4 regions of the Leisingera sp. ANG-M6 genome follow, and region 4 is predicted to be linked to each of the others. Evidence: riboswitches for the same ligand, from Rfam matches in the RefSeq annotation. Region 4 holds a riboswitch; each other region holds the start of a gene.

The links. Region 4 has a riboswitch for cobalamin ahead of RA24_RS00990 (hypothetical protein). Riboswitches for the same ligand answer to the same signal wherever they lie in the genome.
Region 1: linked by a shared signal. The riboswitch ahead of RA24_RS19185 (ABC transporter substrate-binding protein) and the one ahead of RA24_RS00990 (hypothetical protein) in region 4 are both predicted to bind cobalamin.
Region 2: linked by a shared signal. The riboswitch ahead of RA24_RS12210 (ABC transporter substrate-binding protein) and the one ahead of RA24_RS00990 (hypothetical protein) in region 4 are both predicted to bind cobalamin.
Region 3: linked by a shared signal. The riboswitch ahead of RA24_RS12265 (TonB-dependent receptor plug domain-containing protein) and the one ahead of RA24_RS00990 (hypothetical protein) in region 4 are both predicted to bind cobalamin.

The regions. Positions count from the first base shown of each region.
Region 1 covers NZ_JWLG01000022.1:89,259-96,940, reverse strand. Annotated here, with positions in the region: gene RA24_RS19200 (LysR family transcriptional regulator) at 1-210, shown strand, start outside; gene RA24_RS19195 (ABC transporter ATP-binding protein) at 249-1,010, opposite strand; gene RA24_RS19190 (FecCD family ABC transporter permease) at 1,007-2,056, opposite strand; gene RA24_RS19185 (ABC transporter substrate-binding protein) at 2,053-3,063, opposite strand; cobalamin riboswitch at 3,203-3,395, opposite strand; gene RA24_RS19180 (chemotaxis protein CheW) at 3,534-5,147, opposite strand; gene RA24_RS19175 (chemotaxis protein CheD) at 5,144-5,635, opposite strand; gene RA24_RS19170 (CheR family methyltransferase) at 5,626-6,480, opposite strand; gene RA24_RS19165 (methyl-accepting chemotaxis protein) at 6,508-7,682, opposite strand, start outside.
Region 2 covers NZ_JWLG01000014.1:28,007-35,688, reverse strand. Annotated here, with positions in the region: gene RA24_RS12225 (ABC transporter permease) at 1-378, opposite strand, end outside; gene RA24_RS12220 (ATP-binding cassette domain-containing protein) at 375-1,163, opposite strand; gene RA24_RS12215 (ATP-binding cassette domain-containing protein) at 1,150-1,911, opposite strand; gene RA24_RS12210 (ABC transporter substrate-binding protein) at 1,925-3,484, opposite strand; cobalamin riboswitch at 3,750-3,960, opposite strand; gene RA24_RS22265 (hypothetical protein) at 4,280-4,681, opposite strand; partial or broken gene istB (IS21-like element helper ATPase IstB) at 4,799-5,595, opposite strand; partial or broken gene istA (IS21 family transposase) at 5,558-7,305, opposite strand; partial or broken gene RA24_RS12195 (IS21 family transposase) at 7,430-7,682, shown strand, end outside.
Region 3 covers NZ_JWLG01000014.1:39,926-47,607, forward strand. Annotated here, with positions in the region: gene cbiQ (cobalt ECF transporter T component CbiQ) at 1-58, opposite strand, end outside; gene RA24_RS12250 (cobalt ABC transporter permease) at 55-639, opposite strand; gene cbiM (cobalt transporter CbiM) at 636-1,253, opposite strand; gene RA24_RS12260 (DUF4198 domain-containing protein) at 1,264-2,049, opposite strand; cobalamin riboswitch at 2,193-2,407, opposite strand; cobalamin riboswitch at 2,686-2,894, shown strand; gene RA24_RS12265 (TonB-dependent receptor plug domain-containing protein) at 3,055-4,938, shown strand; gene RA24_RS12270 (ABC transporter substrate-binding protein) at 4,942-5,778, shown strand; gene RA24_RS12275 (FecCD family ABC transporter permease) at 5,775-6,758, shown strand; gene RA24_RS12280 (ABC transporter ATP-binding protein) at 6,755-7,510, shown strand; gene RA24_RS12285 (adenosylcobinamide amidohydrolase) at 7,510-7,682, shown strand, end outside.
Region 4 covers NZ_JWLG01000002.1:93,325-101,006, forward strand. Annotated here, with positions in the region: gene RA24_RS00950 (hypothetical protein) at 1-368, shown strand, start outside; gene ltaE (low-specificity L-threonine aldolase) at 365-1,414, shown strand; gene recR (recombination mediator RecR) at 1,487-2,086, opposite strand; gene RA24_RS00965 (GNAT family N-acetyltransferase) at 2,222-2,725, shown strand; gene RA24_RS00970 (YbaB/EbfC family nucleoid-associated protein) at 2,789-3,133, opposite strand; gene RA24_RS00975 (hypothetical protein) at 3,144-3,542, opposite strand; gene RA24_RS00980 (DNA polymerase III subunit gamma/tau) at 3,518-5,317, opposite strand; gene RA24_RS00985 (protein-tyrosine phosphatase family protein) at 5,555-6,070, shown strand; gene RA24_RS00990 (hypothetical protein) at 6,126-6,530, opposite strand; cobalamin riboswitch at 6,639-6,861, opposite strand; gene RA24_RS00995 (TetR/AcrR family transcriptional regulator) at 6,880-7,500, opposite strand; gene RA24_RS01000 (alpha/beta hydrolase family protein) at 7,571-7,682, shown strand, end outside.

The DNA.
Region 1 (7,682 bases), on a different contig from region 4:
ACCATGGTCCGGACCGGAAAATGGGTCACGGTTCTGCCACAGACAGTTGCCCGGTTCATGCCGGAGGCCACTGCCTTCCGCCCGATTGCCGACCTTCCCGACAAGCGGGAGGTTTACCTGTACCAGCGCGAACGGTCCCGCTTTTCCGCACTGACAGAGGAGTGCTGCGCCTTCATTCAGTCCTGCGACCTTTCCGGCGAGCTAAGCTGAAACATCCGGCATGGCTGGGCGCCAGTCCCCCTGATGTCTCAGGTCAATTGGAAGGACAGAAAGGGACCCGCGCCTTCGGCATCCTGGACCCAGCGTGCTTGGATGCCGAAAATCTCAGATACGGTTTCCGGAGCCAATGCCTGGCTGGGTGCGCCGCAGGCCACCAGGCGCCCGTGTGACAGCACCGCCACACGGTCGCAAGTCAGGGCCTGGTTCAGGTCATGCAGGGCCACCACGGTTGTCACCTGCAGGTTCCGGATGCAGTTCAGGATGGACAGCTGGTGGTGGATGTCCAGATGGTTTGTCGGCTCATCCAGCAGCAGAAGCCCCGGCCGTTGCGCAAGGGCGCGGGCAATGTGCAGCCGTTGCCGTTCGCCGCCGGACAAAGTGGCCCATTCGCGGCGCGCGAAGCCCTCCATTTCCACCGTATGCAGCGCCTTGTCCACCAGCTGGGTGTCGTCGCTGCTCCAGGGTTTCAGCGCCGACAGCCAGGGGGTGCGGCCCAGCTCGACGACGGACTGTGCGGTGATGCGCTCAGCCGTGTCGGCCTGCTGTTCGACAATGGCGATCCGCTGGGCGATCTCCCGGCGGGTCAGCCGGGCCAGCGGTTGGTCCTCCAGCAGCACTTCGCCATGCGAGGGTTTGGCCAGGCCCGACAGCAGCCGCATCAGGGTTGATTTGCCGGAGCCGTTCGGGCCCACCAGCGCCAGCGTCTCACCCGGCTGCACCGCCAGCGAGACGTCCTGCAGCAGAGTTTTGCCGCGCACTGAGAAAGACAGGTTGCGGGCTTCGATCCTCATCTCGCAGTCCTTTGCCCGCGCACCAGAATCACCGCAAAGGACGGCGCCCCGATCAGGGCGGTGACCACCCCGATGGGAAGCACCTGGCCGGGGATGATGATGCGGGAGACGATATCGGCGGCGATCAGGAACACGGCGCCAGTCAGCGCCGCTGCTGGCATCAGCCTGCGGTGGCCGGGGCCTACCAGGAACCGTGCCGCATGCGGGATCACCAGGCCGACAAAGCCGATGGAGCCGACGATCGACACCATCACCGCGGTCATCAGCGCGGTGGCGAAGATCAGAACCACCTGCACCCGCCGGACCGGGATGCCAAGCGAAGCGGCGGAATCGCTGCCAAAGGTGAAGGCGTCCAGAGCACGGGCATGAAAGCGGCAGATCATCCAGCCCGCCAGCGCCAGCGGCACCGCCAGCCACACATCCGGCCAGCGCACGCCGCTGAGGTTGCCCATCAGCCAGAACATGATGCCGCGGGCCTGATCCGCATTGGCGGACTTGGCGATAATGAAAGCGGTCAGCGCATTGAATAGCTGCGAGCCGGCAATGCCCGCCAGCACGATCTGCGCAGCTGCGGCGCGGTTGCCCCCTGCCCCGGCGGCCCGCGCCAGAATGGCGACAAAGCCAAACGCCAGCAGTGCGCCGTTAAAGGCACCAAAGGACAGTGACAGGGCGCCGCCGCCAAGTCCTGCAATGGTGACCGCCACCGCCCCGGTCGAGGCACCGGCCGATATGCCCAGAATGTAAGGGTCCGCCAGCGCGTTGCGCAGCAAGGCCTGCAGCACTACACCCGCAACCGCCAGCGCCGCCCCGCAGGCTGCAGCCACCAGCGCCCGCGGCAGCCGGTAGCTCCAGATGATGCCCTGATCCACCGGGTCCACCGGTAGGCCCGCCCCGGCCAGCTTGTTGGCCAAAACGGACAAGACAAGGTCAGGCGCAAGCGAGGTTTCCCCGATCATTGCGCCTGCCAGAACCGCCGCGGCCAGCACCGGCAGGGCAAGGCAAGCGCCCCGGAAGCCCTGCCAGGCCAGTACGGCGGCTGCACTCATGCGCCGTTGCCGATCGCGCTGAGTTCTTCCGCCAAGTCTTCCAGCGCCGGGATGGCGCGGATGGTGGCGTCCATCGCCTGGGCGTCCATCACCACGATGCGGTTGTTTTTAACCGCATCCATCTGGCTGGCGACCGGGTCATTGCGCAGGAACTCAAGCTTCTTCTCGTAGTCATCAGCGGCAAAGCGGCGGCGGTCCATACGGGCAATCACGATCACCGTCGGGTTGGCTTTCGCGATGGTCTCCCAACCGACGGTCGGCCATTCCTCGTCGGTCTCAATGACGTTTTTCAGGCCCAGCTGCTGCATCATGTAGCCCGGTGCGCCCTTCTGGCCGGCCACGAACGGGTCGCTTTCCATCTCGGGCGAGGAGAACCAGAACACAGCGGAGGCGTCGTCCAGCGCAACCTCTTGCGCCTTGGCCACAGCCGCGGCCTCACGAGCCTTGTAGTCGGCGACCAGCTCAGCGCCTTTTTCTGCCTCGCCGAAGATCGCCGCCAATTCCTCAATGCCCTGATAGAGGCTGTCGGTGGTGAACATCTCGGTCCGGGTGCCGTCGCCGCCGGTGGTGTTGTCCTTGCCGACGCAGTCCGCGGGCATCACATAGGTCGGGATACCAAGATCATGAAACTGCTCGCGCTTGGCGACGATGCCTTCGGGACCGATATGCCACTCATACTGGGCAGCCACCAGGCCCGGGCGCTTGGCCACAACGCTTTCAAAGCTTGGGTCATTGTCGGCCAGGCGCTCAACCTTGTCGTTCAGTGCGGCGTACTCGGGCAGAACATCGTTGAACCAGACCGAGGTGCCCAGCACCTTGCCACCCAGACCCAGCGCATAAAGTACCTCTGTTGCGGCTTGGCCAACGGTCACGGAGGACGCAACCGGTGCCTCGAAAGTGACGGTTTCACCGCAGTTTTGAATAGTCAGCGGAAAGTTTTCGCTGGCTGCTGCGGCCTGAGCTGCCGCAACGAATGAAAGGCCCATGAGGCCGGAACGCAGAAACATGATCTTCGATCTCCATGTGTCAATGACCGGAGAACGGGTGAAGGGCATTGACCGGCAAGGCGGAGGGTTTCCCCTTCTTGCGGCGCCAGGAACGGGCGGCGCATCTAGCCGGCAACCTCCCCGGACAACCCCGTCCGGTGTGTTTCGGTTTTCACCGGCAGGTCTCCTGACTGGCGGGTCACTGTCTGTCCCGTCTTCCCGGACCCTTCAGGCCCAGTGACACGATGGGACAGCACTCGCCGCCTACAGTTGCGGGGGCAGTTCCGTTTGGCGCCAGGCGGCACCGCGGATTCCCTCTTAGCCCTTACGGGACCGGTAAAGCGCGGGTAGCGCATCACTTCTCTTGCGGCAAGAAAAACTTCGTCGGTCAGCAGAATTCTTCGGGTCTAGTCATGCAACTCCACGCTCCGTGCAGGCATCGACCCAGGACCCGCGGCAGTTAATTGCGGAAACCGAAAGCGCTGAGTGCTCTAGGCCGCCTTGAAGCACCGGTCTACCAGTGCGTTCGTATCCAGGATCAAAATCGACTCGAACCTGCCGTCTGGTGTTTTGTGCTGCAGGCACCCGGATACATCCTCAGCGATGCTCTTGGAGGTATTCTGCTGGTCCAAGGGCTTCAGTTCAGCCACGCGGTTCTCCGTCGTGATGATTATTTCATCGACGGTGTCCACGAGTATTCCAAACTTCTGCGCGTCATGCTTGAAAATCAGCACTTTCTGATCGCGGCCGGACCCGGGCGGCAGCCCATACAGCACACGTGGATTGAACAGGGTGATAAGCTCTCCCCGCAAATTCAGGATGCCTTCGACGAAGCTCAGTGAAAACGGCGGTTCGAGCAGGTCAATTGGGCGGTTGATCACCTCGCTGACTTCGGAGGTGTCGAGCGCGAACCGTTTTTCGAAAGTGAACTTGATAAATGTGCGCCTTGCCGCGCGGGCCTCCAGTTCAGCGGCCTCTTCTTCCGTTTTCTCGGGTGGAAAAATCTCCTGGCAGGCTTTGGCCGCAGCCACAAAACTTGGCTCCTGCAATAGCTTTGCCGGATCAAGCATCATGACAATCTGGTTGTTCTTATCCAGCAGACACCCGTTCACAAGATCACCGCGCGGCAGGGCCAGCTTGGCAAAGAGCAGCACTTCATCCTCGAAATAGGGCAGGATGCTGTCGATGGAAAAGACCATGAGCCCGACCGGCCCTTCTGCGGTGTCGATGATCAGCATTCTGCGCTCCTTGGGGATCGTGGCCCCAAGCACAAATTTTGCACTATCTCCCATGAATCCGCGGAAATCTATGACGGGCAGGATAACGCCGCGCAGATTTGCAGTGCCGATCACATTGCCACCCACCAGCAGCGACTGTTCCAGCTTGGGAACGGTTCTGACCTCCTTTACAAACCGCAGGTCGATGGCGCAGGTCGTGTGGCCGGTTTGAAATGAAACGCAGGCGAGCTTTTTGCCTCTGCTGAGTTTGACCGTTTCCTGTCCGGGGCCGTTGTCAGCCCGCGGCAGTTTTTCCAGGTTCAGCAGTTCGTGCGGGTCTAGGACCTGAACCAGCCTTTCGCCGTCATTGAATTTCAAAACCCCGTCGATAACAACATCCTTGATGCCGTCGCCATTGGGGCGGAAATCGACCCGCGCCACGCCTTTTCCGTTCAGGACTTCACCCGTTCTGTCGAAAAGAAGGCCAATGCAGTGTTCGCCATGTTCGACAATTGCAACCTTGCGCGATTGCGCGCGCTCAATAGCCGGAAACTCAAGCAGGCTGCGCAAATCAATCACCGGAACAATCATGCCCCTGAGGTTGAAAAGCCCCAGCATGTAGGACGGCGCAAGCGGCACAGGTGAAATCTCATCCGGTTCATTCACGATCTCCTGGAGCGCCGAGACGGAGATTGCAAACTCGCTGTCGTCGATCAGGAATGAACCGTATTTGTCCGGCTTCCCCCGTTTTGCCCGCACATTGTGCGGCTGGGCCAGTTCCTTCTGAGGAACACTGCTGTCCCCAACTCCAACCGCTGGGCAGCCTGCCAGATCGCTAGCCGAAGATTGCGCGCCAAGGATCAGCGGGTTTGAAGTCTCCGGTTTCATGATTGTCCCCCCAGGCGCGGAATCGCTTTGACTGTGAATTCGCCGCTGCTGCAATCGATGGTCACCTGCCGCCCCTGCATGCCGCCGACATCCTCGTGAATGTTGCGGACGCCGGCGTCCCGCAGCGACCGGTAGGCGGAGCGGGCGTTGATGCTGCCGACAAGACGCGCAGGATCCGTATCTGCCGGCATCGTCATGTTGGCACCGCCAACGACAATCGCCTGGAGTTTGCGCAGCTCCTTGCCCGACACCTCCATCAGGGACTGCAGCGAATTGACAGCCTGGTCCACATGCCTGCCGCATATTGCATCAGAGCTGTCCGGTGACTTGGCAAGCAGGCAATGCGCCAGCCCATAGATCCCCTTGGCCGGGTACAGCAGCCCCAGACCGATGCAGGAGCCGAGGATCGCATTCAGCGACTGCCCGGCCCGGCCGGTTTTCACCTGGCCGATCTGCACGTGGATTTTCTGGATGTCATTCATGCACATGGGCTGCCTACCCTGGCGGCGGGCCGGTAGATGATCGGCGCCACTTGTTCAAAGCCGGTACGGAGATTGTTCAGCGTCTCGCTTTCTCCAATGAACAGGACGCCATCCGGCTTGATCAAGTCCCGCACATTCTGAAGGATCTTCTCCTGGTCTTCGCCAGTGAAATAGATCAGCACGTTGCGCAGGAACACCACGTCAAACGGACTGGTGCTGCCAAGCCTTTCCAGCAGGTTATGCAGCTTGAACTTCAGGCGGGCCCGGATCTGCGGCACAGCCTTGTAGCCTTCTGCATCGCTGCCCTTCATGTGGCTGGCAAACAGTGCAGGCTGGTCGCGGCGGAAGCGGGCGATCGCGCGGCCATTGTAAACGCCGGTTTGCGCCACTTCCAAGACCCGGGAGGACACATCGGTGCCCAGCACGGAATAGTCGAAGCCCGGTTTCTGCAGCCGCTGCTGCTCCAGAATTGTGCCGATGGTATGAGCCTCCTCCCCCGTCGATGCCGCAGCCGACCAGGCCCGCATCCTGAGGTTCTCCCCCCGTGCCTGAAACTCCGGCAGGAAGACGTCCTGGAAATAATCCCAGACCCGCGGCGTGCGGTAAAAGTAAGTCTCGTTGGTGGTCACCCGGTTTGTCAGTTCCTGCATCTCCGCAGGGTCGGCGGCGAGCCGGGAGATATAAGATGCGAAGCTCGGTTCTTCGACTTCGCGCAGCCGCCGCCGCAGGCGGCTGACCAGCATTGTCTTGCGGGTCTCGCCGATGGTTATTCCGGTACTCCTGTGAACGATGGTGCGGAGTTTTGCAAAGTCTCCATCGCTCATGGTGATGTCGGTGTCAGGTTTTCTCATGCCCTGTCCTTTCGCCGGTGCACTCAATCAGCAGCCGAGCCGGCCGACTTCTGTTTTCAGCTCCTGTGCTCCGGCGTTCAGCTCCTCTGTTGCAGCTGCGATGGAATCCGAGGCGATGACGGCCTCTTCGGACGCGTCCACAATGCTTTGGATAGCTTCGGAGACGTCCCGCGCTGCAGTCTGCTGCTCATTGGCGGCCACGGATATCTGGGCGATGGAATCCGTGGTGTCAGAGATTCCGGTCAGGATCTTGGTGAAGGCGGCACCGGCCTCCCGAGAGACCTCGCTGCCCTGGGTCACCCGTTTCACCGTTTCATTGATCAACTTGCTGATTTCCTTGGCGGATTGCGACGACCGCTCTGCCAGCTTGCGCACCTCGTCAGCTACCACCGAGAACCCCAGGCCGTGTTCGCCCGCCCGCGCGGCCTCGATTGCGGCATTGAAGGCCAGCAGGTTAGTCTGCCCGGCGATTTCGCTGATCGTCTTGACGATTTCGCTGATTTCCTCGGAGGACGCGTTGATCAGATCCATGGCTTCGATCGACCGTTCAATCGCCTTTGCCCCCAGATCGGCTTCTTCCTTGGTTTTCTGGGCGATCTCGTCGGAGTGACTGCTGTTCTGCGCAATCGAGTCGATCGAGGCGCTCAATTCCTCAACGGAGGCGCTGATTTCCTCTGTGGTGCAGCCCAGTGTCTGGGCGCCGCCGGCGACCGTGTGGGCCTGATCAGAAATTTCCTTGGACTGTTCGGCAAACCGGGTCGCTATCCGGGTCACCTCCTGCGCGACCTGTTTTTCGGCTGTGATGTTGGTGGCGAATTTCACCACCTTGAAAGGTTTGCCATCGGCATTGAACACCGGGTTGTAGGAGGCGTTGATCCAAACCTCCTTGCCGCCCTTGCCAAAGCGTTTGTATTCGCCTGCCGAAAACTCGCCGGAGGCCAGATCCGCCCAGAACTTCTGGTATTCAGGGGAGCTTGTGTACTCCGGATCGCAGAACATCCGGTGGTGCTGGCCGCGGATTTCGTCGAGCGAATAGCCCACGGTTGCCAGGAAGTTCTGGTTGGCGGTCAGGATCGTGCCGTCCAGTTCAAACTCGATCATGGCCTGCGCCCGGCTGATGGCATCCATCTTGCCGTCCTGCTCTGCGGTGCGAAGCTTTTCTTCGGTGACATTGGTGGCAAATTTCACCACTTTGACCGGCT
Region 2 (7,682 bases), on a different contig from region 4:
CACCGCAAGACTGGCCAACAGAAACGCAACAGCCAGCCCCAGCCCCAGAGACGTTAGCGACAGGGTCACTGTTTCACCAAGATTGCCAATGAAAATGTCCCAGACCGACGTTTGCGAGGCATACGACAGGCCAAAATCACCGCGCAGCACATTGCCAAACCAATAGAGGTACTGGAGCCAGAACGGCTCCTCTAAGTGGAACTCGGCGCGAATGGCCTGGAGCAGTTCTGGTGGGAAGGCAATTTCTTCGGGGTAGCGCGCATGGGCAATAGCCTCAGCTCGGTCGCCGGGGGAGAAATAGCTGAGCGTGAAGGTAATCAGGCTGATCCCCAACAGAACAAAGGCAAGGCCCGGCAGGCGCGACAGAAAATACTTCATGCGGCCTCACTGGCGTGGCTCAATGTGCCGAGGCTGCGGGCGGCCTCGATCAGGTTTTCCGCATAGGGGCTGGCCGGTGCGGCAATGAACTCATCGCATGGCTGATAGGCTTCGACCTGCCCCATGCGCAGAACCAGAACCTTATCAGCATAGGCCGCGGCGAACCCCAGATCATGGGTGACCACAAGATATGCGGTCTGCGTCTTGCGCCGCAGCACTTCCATTTGGCGGGCGATCTTCTTTTGCACCAGAGCATCCAGCGCGCTCAGCGGCTCATCAAAAAAGATGAGCTTGGGCCGGGCGATCAAGGCCCGCGCCAGACAGGCCCGCTGTGCCTGACCCAGAGAGACCTGACCAGGGAACCTGCTGTAAAACTCCGATCCCAGCTGGACATCTTCCAGTGCGGCAAGAACGGCACTCTTGCGCTCCTGGACGGTCAGGTTTTGGCGGTAAAGGCTTTCCTGTATAGAGGCGCCAAGTGTCAGCCGCGGGTTCAGAGCAGCCAATGGATCCTGCATTACCCAGCGGGTCTGCGGCAGGCCAGGGTGCGTTGGCACAGCCCCGGTGATATCCGTGCCAGAGGGCGTGAACACTAGCCTGCGGCAAGTTGCGGGCAGAAACCCCTGCACGGCTTTCAGCAAGGTAGACTTACCTGCGCCGCTTTCTCCGATGACACATAGCATTCCACCCTGCTGGATGTCACAGGAAACATCTTGCAACAGCACTTTGTCTCCGGCCCTGACTGTCAGGCCTTCGAGTTGAAAGACCGGGTCATTCGGCGGCATGGCTGATCTCTGGCTTGGCTTTGTCCCAGCAGCGGTGCGCCACTAGCTCGCGGGAATAGGTATGCTGCGGGTTGGACAAAAGGATGTCAGAAACTCCGCTCTCAACAATCCGGCCGCGCTGCATAATTGCAATCCGTCCTGCAAATCGTGCGGCCAGCGCCAGGTCGTGGGTCACCATCATCACCGCGATCTCATGTTCCGCGGCGATGCGCCGGGTTTCCTGCAGCACCTGCGATGCAATCAGCGGATCCAGCGCTGAGGTCGGCTCGTCCAGGATCAAAAGTTTCGGAGCATCCATCAGGGCCATCGCCAGCAACAGACGCTGCTGCATACCTCGACTCCACTGATGCGGGTAGCTACCGCCCGGATCCGGCAGGCCAAGGGCCGATAGAATGTCCCGCTGATGTGAGGTGTGTTTTACCCTTTTGCGGCGGGCCAGCTGGTCCCATTGCCAGCGCAGGCGGCGCAGCGGATCAAAGCCATGGGCCGGGCTTTGCGGCACATATGCAATGCCATCCAGAGTGGTTTTTGCGGGCGAGGCAAAAGCACGCTGCGCGCCGTTGAACAGAATGTGCCCGCTGGTCGGACGCGCAGGGCGGGTCAGGCCCATCACGGCCCGCAAAAGAGTAGATTTGCCCGCACCGGAGCCGCCCACAACCGCCAGCCATTCTGTCGGCGCCATCTCAAGACTGACATCATGCAGAATACCCTGCCCGCCAATTTCGGCGGACAGGGCCTCGATTTTCATCAAAGGTGCCTGTTTACTCGGCAATCGCCAGCTCCGGGCTCGCCAGATAGGTTTCTGCCGGGTGGATGCGGTAGCCCTCAACCTTGCCATTGCCGACCGAAACCTGTGTCTTGTGGAACAGCGGGATCACCGGAAGGTCACGGTTGATAATGGCTTGAACCTCGGCATAGACCGGTTTGCGCTCTTCGCTTGAAAACAGGCTACGGCCCTTTTTAAGCAGTGCGTCCAGCTCAGGGTTGGAGTAGCCGGAAACATTATAGCTGCCATCCGTCGCCACCAATGTGCTGGGGAAGTAATCCGGATCGCCTTGCGGGGCGGTGCCCCAGGCCTGTAGGTGCAGGTCGATTTCGCCAGCTTTAAGTGCCTCGTTGTTTGCGCCGAATTCACCCATTGCGATTTCCGCGCCCAGACCGATCTGCTGCAGCATGATCTGCGAGATTTCCAGTGTCGGCCGCAGCGCAGCCCGGCCTTCGTAGCTACGGATCTTCAGCACGATGTCTTCGCCGTTCAGCTCCCGGATGCCATTGCCGTCACTGTCGGTAATTCCCGCCTCATCCAGCATGGCCAGCGCTTTGGCCGGGTCATAGGACAGGCTGATATCGCCGTTTACCCAGGATTTCATGCTGGCTGGGAAGATGCCATTGGCCGACTGCCCACCGACACCTGCCAGGGTCGCCGCAACGATGGTGTCACGGTCCAGGCCCAGCGAAACGGCATTCAGAAGCGTCTGGTTGGACAGTGGACCGTCATTCACCCGTGGCTGCAAGAAGAACAGTCGCGCGGTTGCCTCCGAGAACAGCTGGCCTTTGCCTTCTTCAAGCAGCTTGGCGAAATCCGGTTCCGGGTAGTTGGTGACCAGATCAACATCACCCGCCTGCAGTGCCAGTGCCGCAACCGAAGGGTCGCTGATCGCGTCGATCACCAGACGGTCAAGTTTCGGCGCGCCGCCCCAGTAATCGGCAAACCCAGTGGTCACATAAGTTTTGTCCGTTTCCGCATTTTCAAAGACAAACGGACCAGTGCCCACCAGCGGCATTGCATCGGTGCCGTCTTTCATGACAGCCGCCGACGGTTCGGTCAGCGACCACAGGAAAGCTGAGTTCGGTGCACTGGTGCGGAAGACCAGCGTTTTATCGTCAACCAGCTCGATGGATTCGATGTTCAGAAGCTTGACCAGGCGCGGGTTATTCCCGGGGTGGCCCTCTTCGCTCAGCTTTTCAAACGACTCTTTGACAGCCTGGGCGGTGACCGCAGAGCCATCATGGAATTTTACACCCTCGCGCAGGGTGATTTTCCATTCCCGTTCAGACAGGTTTTCAAAACCGGTGGCAAGGCGCGGCTGAAGGGTCATGTCATAGCCGATACCAATCAGCGTTTCCGACACGCCTGCCCGGTTGCTGAGCCAGCCATTCTGGCGGGCACGGGGATCAGGAATGCTGCTTTTGGGGCCAAACGGCGCGGCAATCACCATTTCCAATTTGGTTTCTGCGGCTGCAGGGCTCAAAAGCGCCGCAGCGGCGAGGCAGGTTGCGGCGAGGGTTTTGGTCCAGAAAGCGCGTGAATAATTCGGCATGTCCTTGGTCCTTAGGTTTCTGACAAGGGAATTTTGGGGTGAGGTGTACAAGTTATGTGATAATATAACAAGCGCTGATTCAGTGGACAGCTGCGTCAGCTCAGGTGTTAGGCAGGCAGCTGCGGAACCTGCATGGACAAGATGATGTCAGGGACGGCAACCGCACCTGCGGCTACGTCCAAGCAAGCCCAAACAGTGGGAGCAAGTTTCCGAGATACGCAGGATGCGTGCCATGAGGCCTCCTTCCAGGACGCCCCGTCCCGGTGTGGTTGAAATCGCGATGGCAGGTCTCCTGACTTGCGGGTCTTGGCTGCGCCATCCTTCCCAGCCATACGGCCAGTGGGTGCTTGGCGTCGCTATCCGCTTACAGTTGCGGGGGCAGTCACGGATTTAGCGCCTGTTGGCTACACCTCACCGTGTTCCCTTTTCATCCTCTCAGCATTTTGCCTTGAGGAACCATCGAAAGCAGGTAGGCGAACGCTGACAGAATTGTCAATTGCCCCGAACCAATAGGTAAGGGCTCGAGGTGGGCCAAAAGCTGCAAGTTTCAAGAGGGTCAGTTTCAATGGAAATGACCTTTGCAGCTAATGGTTCAGCCAAATTGCCTCAGTAGCCTGTATTGTAATGAACCGGCCTGTCAGGCAGTGCCTCTATTAAGTTGGCTTCCCTGCGCGAAGCCGACACTCGGGGCACCCCTAGCTGCAATTGGGGCGGAAGTCAGCTCCGTCCGGCGACCTGTGGATTCGGGTGACAGATCTCTCTGCAGCATGCTTGAACGGCTGTTTTTTACGCCGCTCAGCGGCGCCCAAAATGATGCAGTTGCGACGATTTTGTTGCGGCGAGCACGCGCAGCGAAGAAATCCAAGGTACAAGTTGGGCTCGAACCTGCCGTCCATTGCATGAAGCTGCGACGTCAGCTGCCTGCGTAAAGAGGACACAGGATGGCGCCTTGGCTGCGTTTGCAGCGAAAACCGGCCTGTCTTGGGTCAGAAATGCTTGACAATTGGGGTGGAAATGCCTGGCAGGTGCAGGCAATTTTTCCTTAAAAACAGTCAGCATCGGGTCAGCTTTGCCTGACGTTTGACACAAATTGTCGGGCGACACATAGTTTTGCCATTTGCGACAGAACCTTTCCTTTTTCGTGTCTCCAACATCCCCGCTCGCGCCTCCTGTTCCGCCAGTGGTGTCAATCGGCATGGAACTTTGACCCCCTATAGGCATCCAAAATTGACCCCCTGTTTGACGTGCGGTTAGCTGGCCCGATGCGGTGTAGCCTCCACCAAGCGAAGCCGTATCGTGCCAGCGTCGGCTCGACTATTCTCGGGTTTTGAAGCGCCAGCTCTCGTTGCCCGTTTCGACGATGTCGCAATGGTGGGTAAGGCGGTCGAGCAGCGCGGTAGTCATCTTGGCGTCGCCGAAGACCGAGGGCCATTCGCCGAAGTCGAGGTTGGTCTTCACGATGATCGATGTGCGCTCGTAGAGGCGGCTGATGAGATGGAACAATAGCTGACCACCGGTTTGTGCGAAGGGGAGATAGCCAAGCTCGTCGAGGATCAGGAAGTCGAGACGGCACAGCAGATCTGCCGTGCGCCCCTGTCGGTCGGCGCGGGCTTCCGCATCGAGTTTGTTCACCAGGTCCACAACGTTGAAGAAGCGCCCCCGTCTGCCGCGGCGGATGCACGCCCGAGCGATGCTGACGGCAAGGTGGGATTTACCGGTCCCTGTGCCGCCGATCAGCACGACATTGCGTTGCTGCGCCAGAAACTCTCCGGTCGCCAGATCACGGACCAGCGCCTCGTTGACCGGCGTGCCTTCGAAGCTGAACTCATCGACCTCTTTCGCCAGGGGCAGCTTGGCAATCGTCATCTGGCATTTGATCGAGCGCGCCTGCTTCTCACTGATCTCGGCGTTCAGCAGATCGCCCCCTCTCGGCAGCATGCTGCGCATGCGCCTGCCGGGCAATGGATGATCTGTTGCGGTTCGTGCTGACGCTTCACCGCCGTGGCGATGGTCTCATCGTAGGCGGCCTTCATGCCGTAGAGCTTCAGCTGGCTCGTCGTGCCGGAGGCACGCCTACGGCGTGACGCGTCCAGCACCTGTGATCTTTCCACGGATGTGTCTCCTTAGGCGGTCATAGCGTTTGCAGTCGGCCACGGGCTCGCAGGTCAGTCGCGTCGTGCCAGAGGCACGCATTCAGCGTGACGCGTCCGGCGTATCGATGGTCAGCGGCGGCTCACGATGCCGGGCCAGAATGTTGGTGACGACCGAGGCCGCGGAGGCCCCTTCGTTCAGCGCTTCGGCACAGGCAGCATCCACTGCATCCAGCCCATCGGTGGGGATCATTCTCAGGATCTGGACCATCCACTGCCCGGCAGGGCATTGCGCAGCAATGTCCCGAGAGGGGGCTGGTCGCCATTGGGCACCTTGCCCAGTTTGCGCTGAATGCGCCTGATCGCTGATGGCAGCTCCCTGTCCTTGAAGGGAGCCCCATTCCTGAGGGCGTCCCGCTGCCCGGCAGCGCATGCGTGCATGCGCGAGAGGGGGCTTGCGGGCCAGCACCGGGATGTAGTGCAGCGGATCGTAGATGGCCTTGTCGCGCCCGAAGGCTCGTTCATGCCGCCCTACGATCTTGCCGTCCTGCCAGAACTCGACCCGCTCGGCATAGGCGCGGATCTCGACTGGCCGGCCGACGGCGCGGCCATCCACCGAGTAGCGGTTCTTGTCGAACCGGACGAGACAGGTCTTCGAGACTGATGCCGGAACAGCGTGGAAACCATCAAAGGGGCCGACGTATGGCACCAGACTCGCCCGCTCATCCTCGAAGACCTCCCAGATCGTGCGGTCTCGAAGCTCTTGGTGCGGATGAGATTTGGCCCAGGCGGCGCAGCGATCCTCGAGCCAGGCGTTTAGTTCGGCGTAACTCTTAAACTTGGGCCTGGGCACGAAGAAGCGACGCCGGACAACGCCTGCCTGGTTCTCGACCTGTCCCTTCTCCCAGCCCGATGCTGGTGTGCAGGCAACGGGATCGACAAGATAATGCCCGCACATCTGCTGGAAGCGCCGATTGTAGGCCCGGTCGCGGCTAACGAAGATCGTGTCTACCGCCGTCTTCGCGTCCATTGTCCTCGGACCAGTGGCGGACAATTTCCGCTGTCGTAGATCCCGCGCGTGCAGGCCCCGCCGAAGAAGGCGAAGGCCTTGTCATGGGCATCGAACATCGAGCCATTGGGAGCGCCATTGGTCCAAGCGGCAATGGCGAGGCTCCTGCGTCTCGCGCGGATAGGCCCGGACAAACAGCATGCGGCTGTGGCAGAGCCGGACATGCGCCACCTTCACAGTGGTGGTCGCACCGTCGATCACAACAATCTCGTGGCTCCAGTCAAATTGGTAGGCCTCGCCCGGATCGAAAATCAGCGGGACATAGGCGGCCGCGGTGGCCTCTTGTTTTTCCTTGGACCACGTGGCCGCGTAACGCCGGACAGCGTCATAGCCGCCGTCATATCCAAGGGCTCTCAGTTCTTCGAAGATCCGGATGCGGGTTAACCGCTCGCGCTTTGGCTTCCTCGCATTCGCCGCCAACATCTCTTTGAGCTTGTCTTTCCATGGCCCGATCTTTGGCAGAGGCTGAACGCGGCGTTCGTAGGTTGCTTCCGTCACACCAGACCGGATCACCTTCCGCACCGTATTCCGCGATACCCGCAGTTCCCGGCAGATTTGCTTGATCGGCTTGTTCGGCATTGGCCTCGGACCAATGGCGGCTCAATGCCTCAATCCTGAAAATACGCCCGCCGGATCTTTGCTATCGTCTCCACGACCAACATCCCACTCTGTGCTCCCCGATAACCTCGAGGGCATGATTCACATCAGTGTAAGGGGGTCATCTTTGGACGCCGATTTCCCCGCTACGGGGTCAAAATTGCATGCCTGTTCACACGTTCGGGTGCTGTTGTGCCCCGGTTTCAAGTCCCGCAGCGTCCGAGCAAGCTGGATCCATTCGCGGACAAGCTGTCTGCTTGGCTTGCCGCGCAATCGCGCAAGCCCCGCAAGCAGCGGCGCACGGTTAAGCAGCTGCATGTGGACCTGGCGGCTCTCGGCTTTACCGGCTCGTACGGGCGGGTGGCGGCCTTCATGCGGGCATGGCGCGCGGTACGCCAGCGCGTTCAGCAGTCGTCAGGCCGCGGCACGTTTGTTCCGCTGG
Region 3 (7,682 bases), on a different contig from region 4:
CGCGGAAGGCACCGATGCCACTGAGCGGCCTTTCGGCGCCTGTCAGGACATAGGTCATGCTTTGCCACCGATTCTGCGCCGCGCAGCGATGTAAAAGCCCAGACCAAAAAGACCAAAGATGTAGCCGATGCCGCCAAGAACAGACTGAAAATCGGACTTGTTCTTAAACGCGGTAAGCTCCTGCCGAAGCGGGCGCAATTCATTGCGCATCATGGTGGCAAGCTCAGCGCGGGCCTGATCGGACAAACCGGCAGACCTGGAGGCCGAAGTGACGTCTGCGGTGCTAGTCGCCGCAAGCGCTGCCATGCTTGGGCTTTGGCCCATGATCTGTGCGACCTCTGCGGCGTCCATGATCACTTCGGCAACATGGCCGGCACCAAGGTCGCCGCGGAAGATATGCGTCACCGGTTCTGACGGGGTGAACAGGAAGAAGCCGTCAGCGTCGGTCCTGGTTTCACCCAGTTTGCCGCCAGCCTCGTCAAAGACCTCGATCAGCAAGTCCGCAGCCATATCACCATTGGAAAAGCCGACCTCGCCCTCAATGTCCGATCCAGATGGAAACACCGAGGAAATCACATTGTGCGCCAATGCCGGCAGCGGTGCCAGCAGGGCAAGGATCAGCACGCAGGAGCGGATCATGCCAGGCTTCCTTTCGTGTCAACAAACAGTTCGGGCTTCACCCGCCGGGCCAGGAAAATGGCGGCGCCGGACAACAGCGCCTCGATCAGCATCACTGGGATATGGGAAAAGAACACAAGCTTGGCGGCAAGGATGAACTCATCACCGGACAGCATCAGCGATACTGCGACTGCGAGGGTTGTGAAGGCAATTGCTGCACCGCCGCCAATGCCGCCCCAGATAGCCCCCTGCAGCGGCGAGCCGCGCGCCACCAGCGGCCGGAACATCAGGCCGACCAGAACAGCGGGCAGGGCAATATTCACGGCGTTCACGCCCAACACGGTCAGCCCGCCGAAGCCGAAGAAGACCGCCTGCAGGAGAAGCCCGACAAACAAAGCCGGGAACGCGGCCCAGCCCAGCACCAGCCCGGCAAGGCCATTTAGGATCAGGTGAACCGAACTGGGCCCGATCGGGACATGGATCAGGGAGGCCACAAAGAAACTGGCCGACAGAACACCCGCCGCGGGAATCCGCTCCAGCGGCAGGTTGCGCAGACCCATGGCAATACCGCCGACGGCGGCAACCGCGCCGCCGATCACAACCGGGTTCGACAGTGCGCCGTCTACGATATGCATCGGTCTACTTTCACTTCAGCTCTTCTGCGTGGATCCACAGAACAGCATCCTGGCTGAGTTCCTTGCCGTCGTGCTCGGTCGCCGGACCGGACCCGAGTGCCGCAAAGCCCCAGTAGCCTGCTTTCGGAATGCCAAAGGAAAAAACGCCGTTCTGGTCGGCGATGGCAACAATTGCGCCGCCCGGCATCTCACCCACGGTGGGATCAGTGGTTGAGAATTTTTCCAGATCCGGCTCCGACGCCATGAACTCGACTTCGATCTCGGCACCCGGAACCGGCTTGCCGTCCGCCAGAACCTGACCGGAAAAGGTGGAGCCTACGATGACGTTATAGGGCTTGTTCAGCGGCAGGATCTCGGTCGCCAGGCCAGCCGGCTGGTCCCAGTCTGTGGGCAGCGTGTTGCGGTTCAGCACGACCTTGGAGATCTGCTGGATATAGATGTCTTCACTTTCCTCGTAGTAAGGCGAAGGGACCGTCACCACGACATAGTCGCCGGACCGCTTGACCGGGACCGAGGCCTTGTAAGCCGAAGCTTCGTTTTCAGCCCCTTTGAAGGTGGCGGGTTCCAGGCGGTCCGACAGGTCGGTCTTTTCACCTTTGTGGATCATGAAAAACTCTTCCGGCTTGCCCATGTCCATCGCATGGCCGTTGGCCATCGGGTGCCAGAACACCAGGCCCATCGGCACGTCGCCGGGCTTTTCGATCAGCGCTTGTTCAGTGTAGTTCAGCTGGAAATGCGCCGAAGCGGTAACCGGCAGGGAAACGGCCAGAGCAGCGGCCAGGTAGTTCAGTTTCATTTCGTCCTCATTCGACGATACAGGCGCACCTGCAATCAGGAATGAACAACGGGGAGTAGCGGCACGGAAACGCCTGAACGGCACACGCGCCAGACGCGCACCCCGGCGTCCGGTGGAAAAGGGCAGTAACCCCGCAAGCGGAGCCTCAGTCCCCGTGTCCGGCAGGTCTCCTGACTCGCGGGTCCTGGCTCGGCTGGCCTTCCCGGGGATGTTCCCAGTGGCGTATTCAGCGTCACTCACCGCTCACAGTTGCGGGGGCAGTCACGGATTTGGTCCCTTTTGGGTACGCCGCACCGTGTTCCCTATTTCTTCCGCTGCGCATTGAAACACTCGCGGAACCGGTCACCTTGGCTGAATGGCAAACCGGAATTTCTGAGTCAAGAGAATCATGTTCTGTTCACTTGGCCGTCCGGTGCCGATGGTTTTTCTCCTGCAGTGCTGCAGGGATCAATAGGCAGGCATGTTCCTATCAGAGGAACGGGGAAACACCGCTGCCTTTCGAAGTTTTTTGTATGCGTAATCAATCATCGTCACTTGAAAAATTGGAAAGGCAAATTCGGCGATATGGATGCCAGCCCAAGGCCATTTCTACTCAGGTTGCGAATTCTCCCGCTTGACAGAATAAGTTCAGTTTGCCTAAGTCCCGACCATTCTGGTCCGGCTGGGAGACCACCCGGTTAAAAGGGAACACGGTGAGGTGTAGCCAACAGGCGCCGAATCCGTGACTGCCCCCGCAACTGTGAGCGGAGAGCAATGCTGCGGTATGCCACTGCCCCAAGGGGCGGGAAGGCGCAGCAAAGCCTCGACCCGCAAGTCAGGAGACCTGCCAGGATGATCACCCTATCGCGGTGCGGGGCGCGCCGAAGATAACGGACCTTCCGTAGTGGTGGCAGTTTTCACCGTCTGCGGGGGCATTGCCTTCCAAAGACCAAAATTATGAACATGCTGCCCGGTATGGGCAGCCGCTTGGCCTGTGCTTGCTGCGTGGGCCGGGAGGAATGGAATATGCGCAAGGCAAGCCTGTCCCTGGCCGCCGCCCTGGCCGCCGCCCCTGTAATCGCAACCGCTCAGGATGAAGAAGTCACCGATCTGGGGGAGATCATCATCTCCGGCGGCTTCACGCCGGTCGAGGCCCAGAAGTACGGCCGCTCCGTCTCGGTCCTGACCAGCGAGGAGATCGATGATCGCGGCATCACCACCGTCCAGGACGCGCTGCGTTCGGTTCCCGGCCTGATGGTGAACGGCTCCGGCGACAGCTTTACTCAGGTCCGCATCCGCGGCGCAGAAGCCAATCACACGCTGATCCTGATCGACGGCGTCGAAGCCTCGGGCGGTGACAGCGAGTACATTCTGTCCGGCCTGGACACTGCCAATATCGAGCGGATCGAAGTCCTGCGCGGCCCGCAATCGGTGTTCTACGGCTCCAACGCCTCGGCCGGTGTGATCAACATCATCACCAAGTCCGGCGGCATCGGCACGGAATACGGCGGCAGCGCGGAAGCGGGGTCCGACGGCTACCGGGCCTCGGCCCGGGTTTCGTCGCGGACCGAGCGCGGCGGTATCGCCTTCAGCTTCGCCCATGACAATGACGACGGCTATGACACCTCGGGCGATGGCGGTGAAGAAGACGGCATCCGCCGCAATACACTGCAATTGAAAGGCGACTACCTGGTCACCGACCGGCTGAAACTTGGCTTCAACTTCCGCACGTCGGATGAACGCTATGACAGCGACCGCACCTCCTTCACCGCAACGGATGCGGCCAGCTATGTCGTGGATGATCCGACGCAATTCAGTGACCGGGATGAGCAACTGGCGCAAGTCTATGCTGAACTGGACACATTGGGCGGCCGCCTGAAACACCGCCTGTCAATCGAACGCACTGACTTTGACCGGTCCTTCAATGGCGGCACCCCGACCGAGACCAAAACGGAAGCAGCAAAGTACCTGCTGAGCTTCGGCCTGGACGGGCAGTTAGCGGATCAAGCAGACCACCTTCTTAACGCGATGCTGGAATGGGAAAAGGACTCCAGCAGTTCCAACCCGGCCTTTGCGCGCGAAACCAATTCGATTGCCCTGGAATACCGCGGCAGCTTTGCCAACGGCCTGGACCTGCAGCTCGGGGTGCGCCACGACAACAACAGCGTATTCGAAGACGCCACCAGCTGGACCGCCAGTGCTTCTTACACTTTTGCAGACAGCGGTGTGCGCCTGCACAGCTCGGCTGGAACCGGTGTTGTGAACCCCTCTTACTTTGAGCTGTTTGCCAACAGCACATTCGGCTCCACCACCTATCTCGGCAATCCGAACTTGCAGCCGGAGGAAAATCGCAGCTTCGATTTCGGGATTGAGGTGCCGTTCCTTCAAGGGCGCGGCCTGGTTGATGTGACCTATTTCGACGAGACGCTGACAGGCGAGATCGAGAGCTACATGGTGAACGCAACCACGTTCTCCTACCGCAACCAAGCCGGTGACAGTGATCGCAAGGGTGTTGAGCTGGCAGCAAGCCTGGAAGCCAGCGAATACCTCGATCTGCGTCTGTCCTACACCTATCTGGACGCCACCAACCCCGATGGCTCGGTCGAGATCCGCCGCCCGGAGCACGAGCTTCTGCTGAGTGCCACACTGGATACTTTCAATGGCCGCGGCTCTGTCACCGCGGACATCCGGCATGTGGCAGGCAATTGGGACAGCCAGTTCTTTGACTCGTTTGCCACCGCTGAGCTGCCGGATTACACAACCTTTGATGTGGCTGCTCAGTATGAGCTGACGGATAACGTGGTGCTGACTGGGCGCGTCACCAACCTGTTCGACGAGGACTACGCCGACGTCTGGGGCTACGCCAAGCGCGGCCGCGCCGCCTATATCGGCGTGCGGGCCTCGTTCTGACCCATGCGCAGGCTCCCCGGCATAGCCCTGGCCCTTTTGTGGGCCGCCACCGGTACTTTTGCCGGGCCATCGCGCGTGGTGTCGATGAACCTCTGCACTGACCAGCTGGCGATGCTGCTTGCGGCGCCCGGCCAGCTGGCCTCGGTCTCCTACATCGCGCAGGACACACGCGCCTCGGCCATGGCGGACGCGGCCATGGCCTATCCCGCCAACCACGGGCTGGCCGAAGAGATCTATCTGCTGCAGCCCGACCTGGTGATTGCCGGCGCCTATTCGACACCTGCCACCACGGATATGCTGCGCCGTCTTGGCGTGCCGGTGGTGGTGTTCGAGCCCGCCAGCTCGCTGCAGGATGTGCGCGCACGTATCTTGCAGATGGGTCAGGTTCTGGGCCGCGAAGAAGCGGCCCACGCACTGCTGGCAGACTTCGACAAGCGACTGGCAACGCTTGAGCAAGCCGGACCGGAGGCGGCACGCGCCGCGCTTTATGCCGCCAACGGGTTCACTTCCGGCAGTATGACCCTCGCGGGCCGGATCCTGCGCGCGGCGGGGCTGCGCAATATCGCGGATGAACTGGGCTATGCGCACTCCGGTCATATGCCGCTGGAACTGCTGGCGTTGGCCGCGCCGGATCTGCTGATCGGCACGTCGCCCTATCCGCGCGCCTCGCGCAGTGAGGACAATCTGGCGCATCCGGTGGTGCGGCAGCTGGCCGCCCGCAGCGGCGCCGGGCAGATGCGCGATGCGGATTGGGTCTGCGGCACCCCGCATGTGCTGCGCGCGGTGGAAACCCTGGCCGCAGAGCGCCGTCTGTTCATGGAGAAGGAGAGCCGGGAATGACCCGTCTGATGCTGGTTCTGGCCGCAGCGGTGCTGGCGCTGTTCCTGCTGTCGCTCACGGTGGGGCCGGCCGATGTGGGCGCCGGCGAAAGCCTGGCCGCTCTGTTTGACGAGGGTTACGGGCCGCTCACCCTGGTGATGCGGGAAATCCGGCTGCCGCGGGCGCTGCTGGCAGTGATTATCGGCGGCGGGCTGGGGCTGGCGGGTGCCGAGATGCAGGGCTACCTGCGCAACCCGCTGGCTGAGCCAGGGCTGATCGGTGTGTCCTCCTCGGCGGCGCTGGGGGCGGTGCTGGCGATCAACACCGGGCTGGCGGCCAGCCTCACCTTGGGCCTGCCGCTGGCGGCGCTGGCCGGTGCTCTGGCAGGTGTGTTTCTGGTGATGGCGCTGGCCGGGCCGCAGGGCGGCTCGCTGACGCTGATCCTGGCGGGCATTGCGATTTCGGCGATGGCGGCGGCGCTGACCTCGCTGGTGCTGAACTTGTCGCCCAACCCCTTTGCCGCCAATGAGATCGTGTTCTGGATGATGGGCTCGCTGGCGGACCGCTCGATGCTGCATGTCTGGCTGGTGCTGCCCTTTGCGCTATCGGGGGGCGCGATCCTGCTGACACTGGCGCGGGGTCTGGATGCGCTGACCCTTGGCGAGGATGCGGCGCAGACCATGGGGATGAACTTGAACCGGCTGCGGCTGCTGTTGGTTGTCGGGACTGCCGCCATTGTCGGCGGCGCCACTGCTGTGGCGGGCGCTATCGGCTTCATCGGCTTGGTGGTGCCGCATATCCTGCGCCCGCTGGTTGGCGGCCAGCCGTCGCGGCTGCTGTGGGCCTCGGCACTTGGCGGCGCCATCATGCTGCAACTGGCTGACATTGCGGTGCGGGTAATCCTGCCGTCGCGGGACCTCAAGCTGGGAGTGGTCACCGCCCTGGTCGGCGCGCCGCTGTTCCTGCACCTGATCTATAAGACGCGGAAGGGGCTGGCATGAGCGTGCTTTCGGTCCGGAACCTCTCCGTCACCTTGCGGAACCGCCCGGTGCTCCGCGATGTGTCCTTTGAAATCCAAACAGGTGAATTCGTCGGCCTGCTGGGGCCAAACGGCGCTGGCAAAAGCAGCCTGATGCGCGCCGCCCTGGGGCTGATCCCGGCGAAGGGGCACAGCTCGCTGGCGGAGATGAGTGCCGCGGAACGCGCCCGCGCGGCGGCCTGGATGCCGCAATCGCGCGAAATCGCTTGGCCGATCCCGGTAGAGCGGCTGGTGGCGCTTGGCCGCCTGCCGCATCTGCCTCAGGGGCTGCGGCTGCCGCCCGGCGATCAGGCGCTGGTCGACCAGTCGATTGAGCGCATGGGGCTCGGCCCGTTCCGTCAGCGCGCCGCCTCCCGCCTGTCCGGCGGCGAGCAGGCCCGCGCGCTGATTGCCCGTGCATTGGCGCAGGACACGCCGCTCTTGATGGCCGATGAACCTGCCGCCGGGCTGGACCCGGCGCATCAGATCTCCACCATGGAGGTCTTTGCCAGCCTCGCTGCCGAAGGCCGCGCCGCGCTGGTCTCGCTGCATGACTTGGGACTGGCGGCGCGCCATTGCACAAGGCTGATCCTGCTGGCCGAAGGCAGCATCCTCGCCGACGGGCCGCCCGCCGAAGTGCTGACACCGAACTTGATGGCGCGCGCCTTTGGCATCTCGGTCTGGCATGAGACAACGGCGCAAGGGCCGGTGTTCCAGCCGCTGGAGGTTCTGTAATGGGCGCGGTCACCCTGGAACGCCCCTGGATCGAGTTTGACCTCGGCGCAGAGATGCAAGTGCTGAGCTGGGCTGTGAACCGCCCCGGCCTTGTTACCGCCCGCCGCATCCTGTGGCGCGAAGTCCGCAACAGCGACCTGCCGCGTGATCTGGATGTCACCGAGTGGTTCGC
Region 4 (7,682 bases):
AGGAGCCGCGCGAGGATCTGGTGCCGGAGGTGGATTTTTCCGAGTTCAATCCGAAGTTCGCCGGCACCTATTTCGAGCATGTGCACAGCGAGCTGGCCAAACGCTTTCCGATCGGGCGCACGCGGGTGCTGTCCAAGGGCCTTTATAACTGCAACTCCTGGCACCGCGACCCGGAGCCGCGGCTGCATATCCCGGTTGTCACAAACCCCGGTTCCCTGTTCATCGTCAATCATCACGTCACCCACTTGCCAGCGGACGGTTCGGTCTATTTCACTGACACCCGCGGCTACCACACCGCATTGAACGGAGGCGAAACCCGGCGCGTCCACATCGTGGCGGCGCTGGCTTATGAGCAGGTGACGGAATGAGCCAATACACAGGGCTGGCGGGGGCAGGGGGCGATGCACCCCTGTGCGATCTGCGCAGCGATACGGTGACGCGGCCCGATGCGGGCATGCTGCGGGCGATGGCTGCGGCGGAACTGGGCGATGACGTCTTTGGCGAGGACCCTTCGGTGAACCGCCTGGAGGCTGCGCTGGCCGAGCGTCTGGGCAAGGCGGCCGGTCTTTTCCTTCCTACTGGCACGATGAGCAATTTTACTGCCATGCTGGCGCATTGCCAGCGCGGCGAGGAAGTGATCTGCGGCAGGGGTTATCATGTGAACGCCTATGAGGCGGCGGGCGCCTCGGTGCTGGGCGGCATTGCGCTATGCCCTCTGCCGGTGCGCGCGGACGGGGCGCTGGACCCGGCAGAGATCCGGGCTGCGGTGAAGGAGGATGATCCGCACCTGCCCATCAGCCGCCTGTTGTCGCTGGAGAACACCCATAACGGGCTGGCGGTGCCGCTGGCGGATATGGCCGCGGCGGCAGAGGCGGGCCGGGCTGCCGGGTTGTCGGTGCATCTGGACGGGGCGCGGTTTTTCAACGCGATCACCGCGCTGGGGTGTTCGGAAACAGATCTGGCCGGGCTGGCGGATACGGTGTCGGTCTGCCTGTCCAAGGGATTGGGCACGCCTGCAGGATCAGTGTTGGTCGGGCCAGCGGATCTGATCGCCAAGGCGCGGCGCTGGCGCAAGATGCTGGGCGGCGGCATGCGGCAGGCGGGCGTGCTGGCGGCGGCCGGGCTTTACGCGCTGGAGCATAACGCGGGGCGGCTGGCGGAGGATCACGCGCGGGCGGCGGACCTGGCCGGGGTGCTGCGGGGCCTGGGCGCGGGTGACGTGTCCCAGGCCACAAACATGGTGTTCTTCACGCCGGGTGACGGACGCAACGACGATCTGCGGATGCACCTGGCGGCAGAGGGCTTGGTGATCGGCGGCGGCAGTTCCGGTGCCATTCGCATGGTGCTGCATAAGAATGTGGATGACGCCGCGCTGGCGCAGATGGTGCAGGGGTTGCGGCGTTTCTACGGCTAGCTGCGGGCGCCGGAAAATTTGAATTTTCCGGCCAAAATTCATTTAAAGAATTTTCTGCGCCCGGCCGCGGCGTCAGATTTCCTTGCGGGCCTGCATCGCGGCGGAAATTGTGCCGTCGTCCAGATAATCCAGCTCACCGCCGATCGGCACGCCCTGCGCCAGGGAGGTGAGCTTCACCTGTCCCTGCAGTTGGTCGGCGATGTAATGCGCCGTGGTCTGGCCGTCGATGGTGGCGTTCAAGGCCAGGATCACCTCGCGGATGCCTTCGGTCGCCACGCGGTCGATCAGCCGCGGGATGCGCAGATCCTCCGGTCCCACCGCGTTCAGCGCTGACAAGGTTCCGCCCAGCACGTGATAGCGGCCCTTGAACACGCCGGAGCGTTCCATCGCCCAGAGGTCGGCCACATCCTCGACCACGCACAGCTCGCCGTTGCCGCGCACCTCGTCGGTGCAGATCGGGCAGATCTCGCTGGTGCCGGCATTGCCGCAGTTGAGGCATTCGCGAGCTGTCGCGGCCACCTCGCCCATCACGTCGGCCAAGGGCGTCAGCAACAAGGCCCGCTTGCGGATCAGATGCAGCACCGCGCGGCGCGCCGAGCGCGGCCCCAGCCCCGGCAGCTTGGCCATCAGGTCAATCAGGTCTTCGATGCCAGTGGTGGAGTTCTTGATCATGCCTTGGGCCCTTTGCTTCCCAGCCATATAGGCTGATCGGGACAGGGAAGCGCAAGGGCAGGGCGGCAAAATGTTCGGGGTTTGTTTTTCTGGCGCGCGGCGCTATGCCTTGCCTGCAAAGGCGGAGGGTTCGGAATGGACGGCAGGATTGCGCGAGACGCAGGAGACGTTCCCCAGTTGCGTTTTGCCCGGCTGACGGAGGTGCCGCCGCAGGAAATTGCCCGCCACATGTCAGACCCGCGGATGGCCGAGCATATGCCGCTGCTGACAGGGGCGTGGGATGAGGAGGCGGCCAAGGATTTCGTGGCGGCCAAGGAGGCCTGCTGGCAGCGCGACGGGCTGGGCCATTGGGCGTTTTTGCGCGGGGAAGATTACCTCGGCTGGGGCGGGTTCCAGAAAGAAGGCGCAGAGTGGGATTTCGGGCTGGTGCTGCGGGCGGACTGTTTTGGCCTTGGCCCCGCAATCGCGCGCAAGGCACTGGCGTTTGCCCGCCAGGATCCGCGCATTCCCTTTGTCACCTTCCTGCTGCCGCCGACCCGCCGCCATCTGCTGCCGCTGATACGGCTGGGGGCGGTGCAGACCGGGGCGGTGCAATACGAGGGGCAGCGTTTTTTGAAGTTCCGGCTCGAGACTGGATGAGGCGGGCAAAGAAAAAGGCGGCACCAGACGGGCCGCCTTCTTTTGCATTCAGCTTGCCGGTTCTTAGAACGGCAGCTTGATGTCCTTGGGAAGACCCATGCTTTCGGTCAGCTTGGCCATCTCGTCCTGCGCCTTTTCCGCCGCTTTTGCCTGGGCGTCCTTGATCGCGGCCAGGATCAAGTCCTCGACCACTTCCTTGTCGTCGCCGTTGAAGATCGACGGGTCGATGTCCAGGGCTTTCAGGTCGCCCTTGGCGGAGGCGGTTGCCTTGACCAGGCCGGCGCCGGCCTCGCCGGTCACCATGACGTTGTGCAGGTCTTCCTGCATCTGCGCCATCTTGGTCTGCAGTTCCTGTGCCGATTTCATCATCTTGGCCATGTCGCCAAGACCGCCGAGGCCTTTGAGCATCTGTGTTCTCCTAAGTGCGGGGGCGCAGGGCGCCGTAAGTCATCCCCGCACATATCGCAATTGCGAGCGCGATGAACAAGTGGGGGGAAGCGGTGCAGTCTTCGATTATGCCCAAGGCCTTCTTATCATCAAAGAAAAGCTCGTGGTTATCTACGGCTATGACGAAGGCCAGAAGGCCCCACAGCGCGCCCGCGAGTGAAAACGGCAGTCGCTTTCCGCTATAAAGTGCGAATCCGGCAAGGGCAAAGAGGGCCAATGCAACAGGTTTGGACGAGAGCCGCACAAGGACATCCCATGCGCTGTCTTGTGCTTCCCCTGTGTCAAAGCAAGTGGTGGCGAAGGCGGCTGCCGGCAAGCTGAGCAAGAGGGCCGTCAGGCCCGCCGTCACCCGTCCTCGAAGGGATCCCATTCGTCCTCCACCTCGGGCAGGGCTTCGGCGGCAACTTCGGCGGCCAGTTCCTCCGGTGTGCGGATGCGGGTGATTTTGGCCTTGGGGAAGTTCTCTAAAACGGCTTGCACCAGCGGATGCGCAGTCGCCTCTTCACGCAGGGCGTTCTCAGCCGCATCACGGATCTCGGCAATGGTTGCGGCATCGCCGTCCGGCGCGATGGAGACCACCCAGCGGGCACCGGTCCAATTCTGCAGCGCCGAGCCAAGCCGGGCGGCCAGATCGCGCGGCGCCTGGGCCGAGGGGGTGAATTCGATCCGCCCCGGCTGGTAGGAGACCAGCCGCACGCCGGTTTCGACTTCGACCAGCAGCTTGACGTCGCGGTTGGTGCGGATCAGTTCGACCACATGTTCAAAGGACGGATAGCGGGCCAGCGCGGAGCTGACCTGCGGTGCCAGCGCTGTCACCGTGCCGCCGCCGCCGTGGGCCATGGGGACGCCGCCGGATGAGCCGCCTGCCGGGCCGCCTTGCGGTGCAGCACCGCCAAGCGCCTGGGCGCCCATACCTTGCATTTGCATGCCGCCGCCAGGGCCGCCTGGACCGGGGGGCGGCGGAGGGGGCGTGTCCTGCAGCTTGCGGATCAGCTCCTCAGGCGAGGGCAGGTCGGCCACATGGGTCAGGCGGATCACCGCCATTTCCGCGGCCATCATCGCGTTCGGCGCGGCGGCCACTTCCTCCAGCGCCTTCAGCAGCATCTGCCACATGCGGGTCAGGACGCGCATCGCCAGCGCATCCGCCATCGCCTTGCCGCGGGCGCGCTCGTCCGGGCTGACAGTGGGGTCCTCGGCGGCATCGGGCGTGATCTTCACCACCGAGACCCAATGGGTGATCTCTGCCAGATCGCGCAGCACCGCCAGCGGGTCGGCGCCCTCGGCATACTGGCCGCTGAGTTCCGTCAGCGCCGCCGCCGCATCGCCGCGCAGGATCATGTCCATCAGGTCCAGCACCCGGCCGCGGTCGGCCAGGCCCAGCATGGCGCGGACCTGATCGGCGGTGGTTTCACCAGCCCCATGGGAAATCGCCTGATCCAGCAGCGAGGTCGCATCGCGCGCGGAACCCTCAGCAGCGCGGGTGATCAGCGCCAGCGCGTCCTCGGCAATTTCCGCGCCTTCGGCAGTGGCGATCTTGCGCAACAGGGCAATCATCACCTCCGGCTCGATCCGGCGCAGGTCAAACCGCTGGCAGCGCGACAGCACCGTCACCGGCACCTTGCGGATTTCCGTAGTGGCGAAGATGAACTTCACATGCGCGGGCGGCTCCTCCAGCGTCTTCAACAGCGCGTTAAAGGCGGAGGTCGACAGCATGTGAACTTCGTCGATGATGTAGATCTTGTAGCGGGCCGAGGCGGCGCGGTACTGCACCGAGTCGATGATCTCGCGGATGTCGTTGACACCGGTGCGCGAGGCCGCGTCCATCTCCATCACGTCCACATGGCGGCCTTCCATGATCGCCACGCAATGCTCGCATTTGCCGCATGGATCGGTGGTGGGGCCGCCTTGGCCGTCCTCGCCGACGCAGTTCATGCCTTTGGCAATGATCCGCGCGGTGGTGGTTTTCCCGGTGCCGCGGATACCCGTCATGATAAACGCCTGGGCAATCCGGTCGGCGGCAAAGGCGTTTTTCAGCGTCCGCACCATGGCGTCCTGGCCCACCAGATCGGCAAAGGTCTCGGGCCGGTATTTGCGGGCCAGGACCTGGTACTTGGAGGGGGTGCTGCCAGTGGGGGTATCGTTCATGATGTCTCGTGCCGGATTCGGTGTGGGGGTGTCCCGCGTTCCGCGCAGGGTATTCAAGCGCAGCCGGTTCGTCCACCGCAGAAGGGCAGGCAGCGTGCGGCCAAGAAAAGGTTTTGGATTTGGCGGGTTTGGCGGTTAGAATCCCCTTGCAAGACCCTGGGCGGGAGTGGGAATTGGAACGCAACGCGAGGAGGCGGCATGCGATCTGACGAAGTCTCTGGGACTGCGGCGCAGGAGATGCCTGTGCCTGTGAACATTTCCATATACGAGGTGCCCGTCGCGGGCGGGATGCTGGCGCTGTGCCCCTTGCCTGGCAAGGGCGGCGACTACCCTGGCGACATGGGCCGGATCAATGCCTGGAAACCCGGGCTCGTGATCTCCATGACCACGGCTGAGGAGCACGCGGCAGCGGGCAGCCACCGGCTGGGCTGCGACATCCAGAGCATGGCCAGCCGCTGGATCCATCTGCCGGTGCCGGACTTTGACGTGCCATCCCGGCAGGTTGCAGCGAAATGGCCCAAGGCCAGCGCCTCGGCGCGGATGGCGCTGGAGGGCGGCGGCCGGGTGCTGGTGCATTGCAAAGGCGGCTGCGGCCGCTCCGGCATGGCGGTGCTGCGGCTGATGATCGAATGCGGCGAGGATCCTGCGCAGGCGCTGGCCCGGCTGCGGGCCGTGCGCCCCTGCGCGGTGGAGACGCAGGCTCAGATGGAATGGGCCTACGCCGGTCGTTCCGCGGGGTTCCGGCCGCAATAAGGCGGCAGCCCAGTGCGGCCTGCCGAACCTTTTTTCCTGTGCCCTGACTGCTGGCCTAAAGCGCCAGCATCTGCTCTGCCTGATGCGCCTTTGCCGTTTTCGGCAGCGCCTCCATCAGCGCGCAGGGGCGGGCGTCCAGTTTTGACGCTGCAAAACCGGTGCCGTCGCGGCTGAGGATCGCATCGGCAAACCGGTCCAGCCCCTCGCGCGGGGCCTCTTCTCCGACACCGCAGAACAGCCGGATCCGGTCATGGCTGGCCACGAACTGCGCCGGGCAGTTGCGCGGGCATCCGTCCAGCGCGCTGGTGCCGGTGATTTCGAAATCTTCCTGGGTCAGCGGCTTGGCCTTGGTCATCGCCTCGGCCAGTTTGGCGATCATCCGCTCCGCTGCGGGGCAGGGCCGCCCCAGGTATTTGCAATCCGTTGCCGCATAGAAATGCGTCTTGTCCGTCCACATCATGTTTGCGCCCTCCGCGCGTGGTGCGGGGGTTTTGGGGACAAGAGACCGGATGAAAAAGCGGAAAGCCCGCGGTGCCATCAGACCCTGTCCGGACACCCCGCCCGGGTTCGAGTTTCACATTCGATGGCAGGTCTCCTGACTTGCGGGTCGCAGCTTTCCCGATCCTTCCCGGCCTCTTAGAGGGCCAGTGGCTCTATCGGGGTCGCTCGCCGCTTACAGTTGCGGGGGCAGTCGCGGAATTGGCGTCGCCGGAAGGCGGGCCGCACCGTGTTCCCTTTTCATCCCGGACACAAGATTCTGTGGCGCGGGAACCATCGCCACAAGCGGTAGCGGCTTCCGCCTCGAGTCGTCAATCGTTTTTCTGCGGCTGCACATGGGCGGGGAGGGGCCTGTGCATCTGCAGGTGCAGCCCCCGGATCACATCCGAATCGCGCCGCACCCGGGCCAGTTGCCAGCCGCCCTGCAGCAGGATATAGAAATTCTCAGCAGCCGCGCGGGCCTCTGCCTCGGCCAGGCCGAGGCGCTGGGCGTGGGTCGAAGTTTCAATGATCCAGCCCTCAAACAGTTTGGCGGCGTGCTGGTGGAAGGCCTCGTTTTCCGGCCCCTCGAACAGGGTGGCGGACACCGGGCAGCCGCTCCATTTTCCCTGTTTGTCAAAGAGTTTCGCCAGTTTGTAGCAGACCGTCTTGGCGCCTTCCTGAAACGTCGGGGCAGGAGTGAAAGATGCGTCGATCAGCACCAGCATCTGCTCCGACGCCCAGTCCGCCGCAGCTAGGGCCAGATCGGATTTGCCGTTCGGGAAATGGTGGTAGAGCGAGCCCTTCGGCGCCTCCGCCGCGGCCAGCAATTCCGCCAGGCCGGTGCCGCTGTAGCCCTTGTTGCGGAACAGGCCGGCGGCCGCCCGCAGCAACCGCTCGCGGGTTGGGACGGGGCCGTCCGGGGCGGCAGAGGGTGTCGTCACGTCAGTCATGGCGGCAGGTTGACAGCATTAGACCGAATGGTCCAGAGGTGGAATAGACCAATCGGTCTAGGAGGGTGCCATGCTCGACAGCCATGCGGAACACAGCGCGGATATCCGGGTGGAGGACGTGCGCTTTGCTGCCGGAGATGCGGCGCTGGCCGGGCGGCTCTATCACCCTGCGGGACCTGCCA